Regions from separate parts of the Alicycliphilus sp. T452 genome, predicted to be linked through region 3. Evidence: predicted binding sites of a transcription regulator. Region 3 holds the regulator's gene; each other region holds the start of a gene.
What was found. Region 3 encodes FNR, which switches genes on or off when oxygen is low (the NO sensors DNR and NnrR bind a similar motif). Its sites were predicted from a motif close to TTGATNNNNATCAA; they were not measured.
Positions count from the first base shown of each region.

Region 1: ACX12L_RS08520 (universal stress protein) is a predicted target of FNR. The motif match lies at 2,478-2,491, and genes of this name have one in related genera.
Region 2: cyoA (ubiquinol oxidase subunit II) is a predicted target of FNR. The motif match lies at 2,259-2,272, and genes of this name have one in related genera.

Region 1 covers NZ_JBTNEH010000007.1:127,671-131,679, forward strand. The annotation lists gene ACX12L_RS08505 (hypothetical protein) at 33-473, opposite strand; gene ACX12L_RS08510 (LysR family transcriptional regulator) at 599-1,570, shown strand; gene ACX12L_RS08515 (metallophosphoesterase) at 1,597-2,442, shown strand; gene ACX12L_RS08520 (universal stress protein) at 2,546-2,968, shown strand; gene ACX12L_RS08525 (TetR/AcrR family transcriptional regulator) at 2,916-3,572, opposite strand; gene ACX12L_RS08530 (alpha/beta fold hydrolase) at 3,655-4,009, opposite strand, start outside.
Region 2 covers NZ_JBTNEH010000031.1:25,382-29,390, forward strand. The annotation lists gene tolA (cell envelope integrity protein TolA) at 1-644, shown strand, start outside; gene ACX12L_RS20365 (MFS transporter) at 753-2,084, opposite strand; gene cyoA (ubiquinol oxidase subunit II) at 2,394-3,380, shown strand; gene cyoB (cytochrome o ubiquinol oxidase subunit I) at 3,405-4,009, shown strand, end outside.
Region 3 covers NZ_JBTNEH010000029.1:18,053-22,061, reverse strand. The annotation lists gene ccoG (cytochrome c oxidase accessory protein CcoG) at 1-888, shown strand, start outside; gene ACX12L_RS19845 (FixH family protein) at 965-1,225, shown strand; gene ACX12L_RS19840 (hypothetical protein) at 1,312-1,599, shown strand; gene fnr (fumarate/nitrate reduction transcriptional regulator Fnr) at 1,620-2,363, opposite strand; gene hemN (oxygen-independent coproporphyrinogen III oxidase) at 2,535-3,917, shown strand; gene ACX12L_RS19825 (sulfite exporter TauE/SafE family protein) at 3,921-4,009, shown strand, end outside.

The sequences.
Region 1 (4,009 bases), on a different contig from region 3:
ATGGCTGGCGCGGCCCCGGCGGGCCGGCGCTGTCAGCGATAGCGGCGTGTGTCCTCGACGGCGATGCCATTCATGGCACGGCTCAGGTCGGCCATGATGCGCGCATCGTGCAGCGCGGCGTTCCAGGTCCGCTCGTCCTCGGCCTCGCGCCGGCGCGCATCGGACCAGGACTTGGCCGCGCCGCGCAGCAGCACCACGGCGCGGCGCGCCGGCGCGGCCAGCAGCGCCATGCCCACGAAGGCGATCAGCCACAGCAGCATCCAGCCGGCCAGCAGATGGCCGTCGCCCCAGGTATCCACCATCTCGTTGGCCACGACCAGCAGGGCCGCCACCAGGGCCGCGAGCAGCAGGGAGGCTCCGTTGCGCGTGGGATCGAAGCGGGTGGCGCTCTGGCGCAGATGGCTCACGGCACTCTCGATGCGCGCAACGCCTTGGTGCTCGCGGGGAAGATCGATAACTGCAAATTTCGTCATGATGTAAAACCTCGATGCCGCTTGCGGCAAAACTGCCTGGCAACGGGGCGATACTAGGGTTAACCCTAGATTATGTCCAATTAATATATTGAATCATCCATATTCATGATCGTAATGATTAGGACATGCACCCGCTGAACTTCCGTACGCTGGACCTGAATCTGCTGCGCGTCTTCGACGAGGTCATGGCCGAGCGCAACCTCACGCGCGCGGCCGAGAAGCTGGCCATCACCCAGCCGGCGGTGAGCAATGCGCTGCGCCGCCTGCGCGAGGCCGTGGGGGACGAGCTGCTCGTGCGCAGCGGCCATGGCGTGGAGCCCACACCGCGGGCCCTGGCGCTGTGGCCCGCAGTGCGCCAGGCCCTGGGGCAGCTGCAGGAATCGCTGGCCCCCGGCGGCTTCGAGCCGGCATCGGCCCAGGCCACGTTCGTGCTGGCCATGGCCGACGCCACCGGCGCCACCCTGATCCCGCCGCTCATCGAGATCACGGAGCACGAGGCGCCCGGCATCTCGCTGCGCGTCATACCCCTGACCACGCGCGACCCGCGCCGCCTGCTCGACGACGGGACCATCGACATGGCCGTGGGCTATTTCCCGGCCGCGCTGGCCGACCTCACGGCCCGCGCCCAGGCCGACAACCTGGTGGCCCACGAAAGCGTGCGCCTGTACGCCAGCCAGTACGTGTGCGTGATGCGCGCGGGCCATCCGCTGGCGGATGCGCCGCTCTCGCTGGACCAGTACTGCGCGGCGCACCACCTGCTCGTGAGCTTCTCCGGCAAGCCCTATGGCTTCATCGACGAGGCGCTCGCCGCCCTGGGGCGCGAGCGGCGCATCGTGCTCACCGTGAACCAGTTCTTCACCGCCGGCCGCGTCGTGGCCACCACCGACCTGCTCACCGTGCTGCCGCTGCACTTCGTGGGCCTGGCCGACGTGGGCGGCGACCTGGTCTGGCGCCCGCTGCCCATGACGCTGCCCGCCGTGCACGTGGACGCGCTGTGGCACCGCCGGCGCCTGCACGACCCGGCCCACCGCTGGCTGCGCGAGACCATTGCGCGCGCGGCCCGCAACACGCCGACGCCCATCACGCTCCGCGACTGAATGCGATCCACACGCCACGCCAAACCATGAAGCTGCAGCTGCTGTCCGACCTGCACCTCGAAGTCCACCCCCATTTCAGCCCCAGCCCCGCGCCCGGCGCCGACGTGCTGGTACTGGCGGGCGACATAGGTTCTTACCAGCCCGGCTCGCAGCTCGCCGACGGCGACTTCGGCCTGGCGCGCTTCTCGCCGCTGCCGCAATATGCCGGCTGGCCCACGCCAGTGGTCTTCGTGCCGGGGAACCACGAGTACGACGGGCAGGACTTCGATGCCGCGCACACGCGCCTGCGCCACACCTGCGACCGCCTGGGACTGATCTGGCTGGAGCGCGAGAGCGTGGTGCTGCAGGGGGTGCGCCTGGTGGGCACCACGCTGTGGAGCGACTTCGACGCGCTGGCCGGGCATGGCGCCGGCGCCTCCCCGGGCCAGCGGCTCAAGCTGCGCGAGAAGGCCTTCCGCGCCGCCGACTTCTATCTGCGCAAGACCGGCGGCACGCGGCGCGGAGAGCCCTTCCTGGCGGCGCAGCTGCGCGAGCAGGCGCTGGCATGCCAGGCCTGGCTGCGCGAGGCCCTGGAGCAGCCATTCGATGGCACAACGGTAGCAATTACTCACTTTGCTCCCAGCCTGCGCAGTGCTGACCCGCGCTACGGCATGACGCCCGGCACCGCGGGCTTCTGCAATGCCCTGGACGACTGCCTGCCCCACGCCCGGCTGTGGCTGCATGGCCATCTGCACGCCCCGAGCGACTACCTGGCCAGCGGCACGCATGCCGACGGCAGGCCCTGGAGCTGCCGCGTGGTGGCCAACCCGCTGGGCTATGCACGCAAGGGCGAGCAGGCCGCATTCCAGCCCCACTGCGTGCTCGCCGTATGATGCGCAAGGTCTCGCGAGACCCATTGGCGCGCGGCATGACAAAGGTCAAGACAACAGGTGCAGGCGCAGATTAGTCTGACAACCCGTTTACGGAGTACTACGAATGAACATCCTGCTCGCTGTCGACGGCAGCACTTACACCAAGAAAATGCTGGCCTACCTAGCCGCGCACGACGAGATGCTTGGCAGCTCGCATACGTACACGGCCATCACGGTGCAGCCGCAGCTGCCCCCGCGCGCGCGCGCCGCACTGGGCAAGGAAACGGTGGACAGCTACTACGCCGACGAGGGCGAGAAGGTGCTCTCGCCCGTGGTCAAGTTCATGGGCCGCCATGGCGTGCAGCCCAAGACCATGATCAAGGTCGGTCCGGCCGGCGAGACCATCGCCAAGGTGGCCGAATCGGGCAAGTACGACCTCGTCGTCATGGGCACGCACGGCCACGGCTCGCTGGGCAAGCTTGTCATGGGCTCGGTCAGCACCCAGGTGCTGGCCAACTGCACCGTTCCGGTGCTGCTGGTGCGCTGACCAGGCCGCCGAGGCAGGTGGCGACGGCCCAGTCGAGGATCTGGGCGTCGCCATGGCCACGCTCGCGCAGCATGGCCAGCATGGGGTCGGTCGAGCGCGCAAGCAGTGCGCACAGGATCACCTCGGGCGGCAGCTCGCGCCGCAGCTGCGCGGCGGCCTGGGCCTCGGCGATCCAGCCCAGGATGCGCGCATGCACCTCCTCCATGGACGCCCGGTAGGCATCGCAGGTGCGCAGCGCCTGGGCCAGCGCGGAGTTGCGGCCGGGCAGCAGCGGCGTCTCGTCGCCCAGCTGCAGTTCGAGCAGCCAGCGCAGCAGGGCCTGCAGCCGCAGCAGCGCCGGCAGCCCTGCGGGCAATTCGTCCAGGAAACGCTGCAGGCGCCCCACCACATGCACCATGGCGGCCGCGCACAGGTCGTCCTTGCCCGCGAAGTGCTTGTACAGGCTGGCCTTGGCGATGCCCACGGCGCAGGCCACCTCGTCCACGGTCATGGTCTCGAAGCCCTTTTCGCCCAGCAGCCGGCTGGCGGCCTCGACGATGGCATCCTCGCGCGCGCGGTGCATCTGCGCCTTGAAGGAGGGCCTGGGCTGCGGCAGCATGTTCATGCAAGGCATGTTAGCCAGACTGGGATAACCCCAAAAACCCTGCGCCGCGACAGACCATCCTGCGCCCCGGGCCGGGACGGCTTCAATGAAGAACCTGGGGAGACGCGGCCAGGAACTCCAGCAGCGCGCCCTCGAAACCCTCGGGGTCCTCCAGCTGCGGCCAATGGCCCACGCCGGGCAGCAGCACGGCGCGCGCGTCGGGCAGCACATGGGCCAGGGCCAGCAGCGCCTCGGGCGGGGTGCAGCGGTCCTGCTCGCCGCCGATGAGCAGCGTGGGCACATGCAGCCGCGCCAGGTCCGGCGCGCGGCGCGCGAAGACGGTGAGCGCCTGCAGCGCGCGGCGGTAGGTGGCGGCATGCACGCGTCCCATGGCGTGGCGCGCCAGTTGCAGCCCCTCGGGCAGGGCATCGGCGCCGGCGTCGCGCGCCACCAGGCGT
Region 2 (4,009 bases), on a different contig from region 3:
ACACGCGCGAGGCCGACATCGCCCTGCAAAAGCAGAAAAAACGCGAGGAAGAGCTGAAGAAAAAGCGCGAGCAGCAGCTGGAGCAGGAAAAGAAGGACAAGGAGCGCCGCGAGCGCCTGGAGCAGGAGAAAAAGGAACGCCAGCTGGCCCAGCAGAAGGCCGAGCGCGAGAAGCGGCTTGCCGAGGAGAAGCGGCTGGAGCAGCAAAAGGCCGAGCAGGAAAAGCAGAAGAAACTGGCCGAGGAGAAACGCAAGGCCGAACTCGAAGCCAAGCGGGCCGAGGAATTCCGCAAGGACCAGATGCGCCGCATCGCGGGCCTGGCCGGCGCCACGGGCGGCGAGACGGCCACGGGCACCGCGCAGCGCAGCGCCGGCCCCTCGGGCGGCTACGCCGGCAAGGTGGCGGCCAAGGTCAGGCCCAACATCGTCTATCCCGATCTGGTGGAAGGCAACCCGCGCGCCGAGGTCGAGGTGCGCGCCGCGCCCGACGGCACCATCGTCGGCACGCGCATCCTGCACTCCAGCGGCAACAAGGCCTGGGACGACGCCGTGGTCCGCGCGCTGCAGCGCACCGAGACCCTGCCGCGCGACGTGGACGGGCGCGTGCCCTCTTCGCTGGTGATCGGGTTCCGCCCGAAGGACTGAGCTAGCAAAAAAAGAGCTGCCAGCGCTTGCCCTACCTGTATTTCAGGCCACTTCGTGCCTGAAATGAAGGAGGGACAAGCGCTGGCAGCTATGTTTTTTGAAGAACCGTCAGGAGCGCTGCTCGATCATGCGGTTGATGCGCAGCGCCGCCAGGGTGCATGCCACGCCCGACAGCAGGTACAGCGTCACGGCCCCCAGGCCGAAGCGGGCCGACAGCCCCAGCGCCACCAGCGGCGCGAAGGCCGCGCCGATGAGCCAGGCCAGGTCGGCCGACAGCGCCGCGCCCGTGTAGCGGTAGCGGGCGGAGAAGTTGGCCGTGACGGTGCCCGAGGCCTGGCCATAGGACAGCCCCAGCAGCACGAAGCCCGCCAGCAGGAACACATTGCCGCCGAGCTCGCCCCCGCCCAGCAGCCAGGGCGTGGCCAGGCTGAACAGGCCGATGAGCACCGCCATGGCGCCCAGCAGGCTGCGCCGCCCCACGCGGTCGGCCAGCCGGCCCGAGAGCGCGACGGCCGCCACCGCCAGCAGGGCCCCCACGACCTGCACGCACAGCACCTCGGCCATGGAGCGGCCCGAGTACAGCGACATCCACGACAGCGGGAACACCGTCACCACGTGGAACAGCGCGAAGCTGGCCAGCGCGGCGAAGGCGCCCAGCACCACGTTGCCGCCTTCGTCGCGCATCAGGCGCGCCACGCCCACGGGCTCCAGCTCCTTTTCCTCCAGCAGCTCGGCATAGGACTGCCCCACCACCAGCCGCAGGCGCGCGAACAGCGCCACCACGTTGATGGCGAAGGCCACGCAGAACGGATAGCGCCAGCCCCAGTCCAGGAACTCGGCCAGCGACAGGCTGCCGTACAGGTAGGCGAACAGGCTGGCCGCCAGCACGAAGCCCAGCGGCGCGCCCAGCTGGCCCAGCATGGCGTACCAGCCGCGGCGCTCGGGCGGCGCCGCCATGGCCAGCAGCGACGGCAGCCCGTCCCAGGAACCGCCCAGGGCCAGGCCCTGGCCGAAGCGCAGCGCGACCAGGGCCGCGATGGCCGCCGCGCCCGCCGTCCGGTAGCCGGGCAGGAAGGCCATGCCCACGGTGCATACGCCCAGCACGAACAGCGCCAGCGTGAGCTTGGTGCCCCGCCCCCAGCGCCGCTGCACGGCCATGGAGATGGCGGTGCCGAACGGCCGCGCGACGAAGGCCACGGCAAAGATGGCGAAGGCGGCCAGGGTGCCGTCCAGGCGCGACAGGAAGGGGAACAGCAGCGACGGAAAGACCAGCACGCAGGCGATGCCGAAGACGAAGAAGTCGAAATACTCCGAGGCGCGCCCGATGACCACGCCCACGGCGATCTCGCCGGGGGTGACGTCCTCGTCCGTATGGGCGCGCGACAGGGAGGCCGCATCCTCGTGGCCGTAAACGGGGTATGCGATGGAAGCGCTAGTCATATTCTCCCCAGCTCCTTTTTGTTAGACACGACACCGTTCTACACGCAAGTCCATTGGTCAACAAGTGCGCTTTCACCAGGGCCATAGCCGGGAAAACCCCTAATTCAGATCGGGTATCGCGCAGCGCCCGACACGCCCAAAAACCATGCCTGGCGCGCCATTGAAGCCCATTGTTTGACCCTGGACAAAATGTCTCACTGCAAAAAGCGCTAGCCGCATTACATTTGCACCCGTTCTGTAATTCGCGTTTACCCCTACGGCGTGCATCTCGCCGGGCTCGGTGGTGGGCGCATTCGTCACGTTCCTCGCATGCTCCACATGAAGAAACTCCGCGGGCCGGCCCGGCTCGCCGCGGCCGTCGCCGCTGCCGGCCTGGCCGGCTGCAGCAAGACCGTCGTGCTCAACCCGGCGGGCGACATTGCCGCCCAGCAGGGCAACCTGGTCATCACCGCCACCCTGCTGATGCTCAGCATCATCGTGCCGGTGATCCTGCTGACGCTGCTGTTCGCCTGGAAATACCGCCAGGGCAACGCCGGCGCCGACTACGACCCCGACTGGCACCACTCCACGGTTCTGGAGCTGGTGATCTGGACCGTTCCGCTGATGATCATCATCGCGCTGGGCGCCCTGACCTGGATCGCCACCCACAAGCTCGACCCCTACCGGCCGCTGGACCGCATCGACGCCCAGCGCGCCCTGGCCGCGGACACCCGGCCCCTGGAGGTGCAGGTGGTGGCCATGGACTGGAAGTGGCTCTTCTTCTATCCCGAGCAGGGCATCGCCACGGTGAACGAGCTGGCCGCGCCGGTGGACCGGCCGATCACGTTCAAGCTCACCGCCACCTCGACCATGAATGCGTTCTACGTGCCCGACCTGGCCGGCATGATCTACGCCATGCCCGGCATGCAGACCGAGCTGAACGCCGTGATCAACAAGCCCGGCGTGTTCCCGGGCCTGGCCTCGCACTACAGCGGCAAGGGCTTCTCGGGCATGACGTTCAAGTTCCACGGCCTGTCGGACGCCGAGTTCGCCCAGTGGGTGGACAAGGCCAAGGCCGGGGGCAAGCCGCTGGACAAGGCCGCCTACCTGCAACTGGCCAAGCCCAGCGAGCGCGATCCCGTGCAGCGCTTCTCCAGCGTGGAGCCGGGCCTGTACCACCGGGTGCTGAACCGCTGCGTGGAAGACGGCCAGCCGTGCATGCACGAGACCATGGCCATGGACGCGCGCCGCGGCGCGCCCGCCCCCAAGGCCGCCGGCCCCGCCCATCACGAGGCGGCCGGCCACCACCACCAGTGAATCTGACGAGCCAAGAGATCCGATATGCCTGAACACACTACCCCGGCCCACTGGCTGCTGGGCCGCATCACCTGGGACTCGATCCCCATGGCGCACGAGCCCATCGTGCTCTGGACCTTCATCGCCGTGGTGCTGGGCGGCCTCGCCGTGGCCGCCGCCCTCTTCAAGTTCCGCCTGTGGGGCCCGCTGTGGCGCGACTGGTTCTGCAGCATCGACCACAAGAGGATCGGCATCATGTACATGGTGCTGGGCCTGGTCATGTTCCTGCGTGGTTTCGCCGACGCGGCGATGATGCGCCTGCAGCAGTCCATGGCCTTCGGCGAGAACATGGGCTACCTGCCGCCGCACCACTACGACCAGATCTTCACGGCCCACGGCGTGATCATGATCTTCTTCGTGGCCATGCCCTTCGTCACGGGCCTGATGAACTACCTCGTGCCGCTGCAGATCGGCGCGCGCGACGTGTCCTTCCCGTTCCTGAACAACTTCAGCTTCTGGATGACCACCGGCGGCGCCGTGCTGGTCATGCTGTCGCTGTTCCTGGGCGAGTTCTCCACCTCGGGCTGGCTGGCCCTGTCCAACCTGGGCGCGCAGGACCCGGGCGTGGGGCTGGACTACTACATCTGGGG
Region 3 (4,009 bases):
TTCGTCCCGATCCGGGAACTCGGCGGCGAACTGCTGATGCTGCATGGCTCCTGGCAGATCTTCTGGGTGCTTTTCTATGGCTTGGCGACCTATGGCAATGCGGGCTATCTGCGTGAACAGGTCTGCAAGTACATGTGCCCCTACGCACGTTTCCAAAGCGCGATGTTCGACAAGGACACGCTGATCGTCACCTACGATCCGGAGCGGGGCGAGCCTCGCGGACCGCGCACCAAGAGCGTTGACTACAAGGCCAAGGGGTTGGGGGACTGTATCGACTGCACATTGTGCGTGCAGGTCTGTCCTACGGGCATCGACATTCGCAATGGCCTGCAATACGAATGCATTGGCTGTGGCCTGTGCGTGGATGCATGCGATACCGTGATGGACAAGATGAAATATCCGCGGGGGCTGATTCGCTTCTCCACGCAGAACGGTGTGAAGAACCATTGGACCCAGTCGCAGATGATCAAGCGCGTGCTGCGTCCGCGCGTGCTGTTTTACACCAGCGTACTGGTTGTGCTCTGCGTCGGGATGCTGGCCAGCCTGGTGGTGCGCACGCCTCTCAAGGTGGACGTGGTGCGCGACCGTGCGGCGCTCTCGCGCATCGTGGCAGGGGGCAAGCTGGAGAATATTTACCGGTTGCAGATCATGAATGCCACCGAAGGGGCCCAGCGTTATGTCATCAGCGCGCGCGGGCTGCAAGGGCTGGAGGTGGCTTCCGAGTCGGAAGTCGATATCGGCCCTGCGGAGTCGCGATGGGTTGCCGTGCGCCTGCAGATCCCCTATGGGTCGGCGCCACCGGGCTCGCACACGGTGTATTTTGATATCCAGTCGCAAGGCGACAAGGGGCAGGTGGCAGAGAAATCTGTATTCCTTGTCCCGCGCTGAGGCCACGGATCCGCACCGAGTTTTTGCATGGCCCCGAAAGGGCACGGAGATCGTAACGATGTCGAAAGATGGATCAATGAACGCAGCCCCCGAGTCGCAGCCGTGGTGGAAGTACGGTCATGTATGGCTGGTGATCGCGGGTCCGGTGATCGTGGTCATTGCCGGTTTTGTCACCCTCTGGCTTGCGCTTTCTCAGCCGGATCCCGTGCTGGCAGAAGACTACTACCAGCGTGGCCTGGATATCAACAAGACGCTGAAGAATACGGACCCTGGCATGACGCCCGCGATGAAGGGGCGCAACCATGCAGCCACGCCAATGCAGGACCAGCCGCGCTGAGGTTCTAAGGGGAATCAGGGGGGCGATTGCACTTTGCTTGCGCAGAACATGGTGCTAGGCTTTGACCCATGACAAGGAGGCAAGAGATGTGGAAGCAGCGGTTGATGTGGGTAGCCTGGCCCGCCTTTCTCATGGCGGGGGTTATGGAAATGGTCGTGTTTGCCTTTGTGGATCCCGAGGCATTGCAGTGGTTTGATCAGCCCGTCAATCTTTCGAGGCAAGGCGTCTACACCGTGGCGTTCTTCGTTTTCTGGATCGTCATCATGGCTTCGAGCGTGCTTACCACGATGTTGTCCTTCTCCCCCTTTGAACTCAACCGCTGCCCTGTACCCGAGGGTGACAGGCCGCTCGACTGCGCCAAATACATGCCCTGACTCATGGGCTTTTGGGGCAATTAGAGGCAGGATTGCTGGCTGTTGACGATGCGCTTCAGAGCGTCGGTGTCCACGATGCGTACGTGGCGTTGCCTGACTTCCACGATACCTTCTTCGACGAACTTGGAGAAGGTGCGGCTCACGGTTTCGAGCTTGAGGCCCAGGTAACTGCCAATTTCCTCGCGTGTCATGCGCAATACCAGTTCCGATTGGGAAAATCCCCGTGCATGCAGGCGCTGCACCAAATTCAGCAGGAAGGCGGCAAGACGCTCCTCGGCCCGCATGCTTCCCAATAGCAGCATGACGCCGTGTTCGCGGACGATCTCGCGGCTCATGATCTTGTGCACATGGTTTTGCAGTGCGGTGACCTCGCGCGAGAGCTCCTCGATGCGGTCGAATGGCATGACGCAAACCTCGGCGTCTTCCAGGGCCACGGCATCGCAGGTGTGCCGGTCGTTCACGATGCCATCCAGACCGATGATTTCTCCGGCCATCTGGAAGCCTGTCACTTGATCGCGTCCATCCTCTGTCGCCACGCAGGTCTTGAAGAAACCCGTGCGAATGGCGAACAGGGAGGTAAATGGTTCGCCGTTGCGGAACAGTGTGCCGCCGCGCTTGACCTTGCGGCGCACGGCGACGACATCATCAATGCGCTTGAGCTGCTGCTCATCCAGCCCCACGGGCATGCACAACTCGCGCAAGTTGCAGTTGGAACAGGCAACTTTGATGGATTGCAGGTTGGAGTGTATGGAAACCCTATTCATGTCGCGAGCTTACATCTGAACGCCGTCGAGGCATGGAATGTCACGGATCGTTCAAAGACTTTGATCCAAAGTCAAATTGTCCCCATCCGGACCGCATGGGTGCTTGATCGGTATCAAGAACGCCCTGGGGACTCTACGGCACAGTACGCCGCAAATGCAAGGAATCCCGTCATGACAGTCGTTACAACCGAGCTCTTGCGTCGCTTTGACGTGCCTGGGCCGCGCTATACCTCCTACCCAACAGCAGACCGTTTCGTGGAGGCATTTGGTGAGAAAGAATACATCCTGGCCTTGCAGCAGCGTCATGTAGGGTCAGCGGCCAAGGCGATGCCCTTGTCTCTTTACGTGCATATTCCGTTTTGCGAATCTTTGTGCTACTACTGCGCCTGCAACAAGATCATTACCAGGCATCCGGAGCGGGCCGAGGTCTATTTGCGCTACCTGAGCCGCGAGATCGACCTGCACACCGCGCACTGCGGCGTGGGGCAGCAGGTGAGCCAGCTGCATTTCGGCGGCGGCACGCCCACCTTCCTGTCCGATGATGGCTTGCGCGAGCTCATGGGCATGCTCAGGCGCAGTTTCGTGCTGGTGCCAGGGGGCGAGTATTCGATCGAAGTGGATCCTCGCACCGTGGATGAGAAGCGGCTCGCCCTGCTGGCGGAGCTGGGCTTCAACCGGCTCAGCTTCGGGGTGCAGGATTTTGACCCCGAAGTGCAGAAGGCGGTGCATCGTATACAGCCTGCCGAGAAGGTGTTTGCACTGGTCGAGAGCGCACGCAAGCTGGGCTTCGAGTCGGTGAACGTGGACCTGATCTATGGCCTGCCGCGCCAGACGCCGGAGTCTTTCGATCGAACCCTGGCACAGGTGGCGCAACTGCGGCCCGACCGCATCGCGCTTTATGCCTACGCACATCTGCCTGAGCGTTTCAAATCGCAACGGCGCATCATTTCGGCAGAGCTGCCCATGGCCTCGGCCAAGGTATCGATGCTGGCGCGCTCCATCGACGCGTTCATGAATGCGGGCTACGTGTACGTGGGCATGGATCACTTCGCACTGCCCGAGGATGCCCTGGCGGTGGCCAAGCGCCAGGGCCGGCTGCACCGCAATTTCCAAGGGTATAGCACCCAGCCGGACTGCGATCTGATAGCGCTCGGCGTCTCCGCCATCGGGCGCGTAGGCGCAACGTACAGCCAGAACGTCAAGACGCTGGACGAATATTACGACGCGATCAACCATGGGCACCTGCCCGTGGTGCGAGGCCTGGCCCTGACCAGGGACGACTTGGTGCGCCGCGCGGTCATCATGGCCTTGATGTGCCAAGGGGAGGTGCTGTTCGAGCCGCTCGAGCAGTCCTGGCTCATCGACTTCCGCCGCTATTTCGAGGCCGAACTGCTGCAGCTCGAAGAAATGGCGGAGCAGGGCCTGGTGAAGATCGGCGCCGAGGGCATCGAGGTCACCGCGATGGGCTGGTTCTTCGTGCGCGGCGTGGCGATGGTGTTCGACAAATACCTGCAGGCAGACCGCAACCGGGCGCGTTTCTCTCGCATCATCTGATCCATGCTGCTGGCTCTGGCTTCGACGGCATTCCTCATGGGCTTGATGGGCGGGACGCATTGCCTGGTCATGTGTGCGGCGCCCTGCGCCGC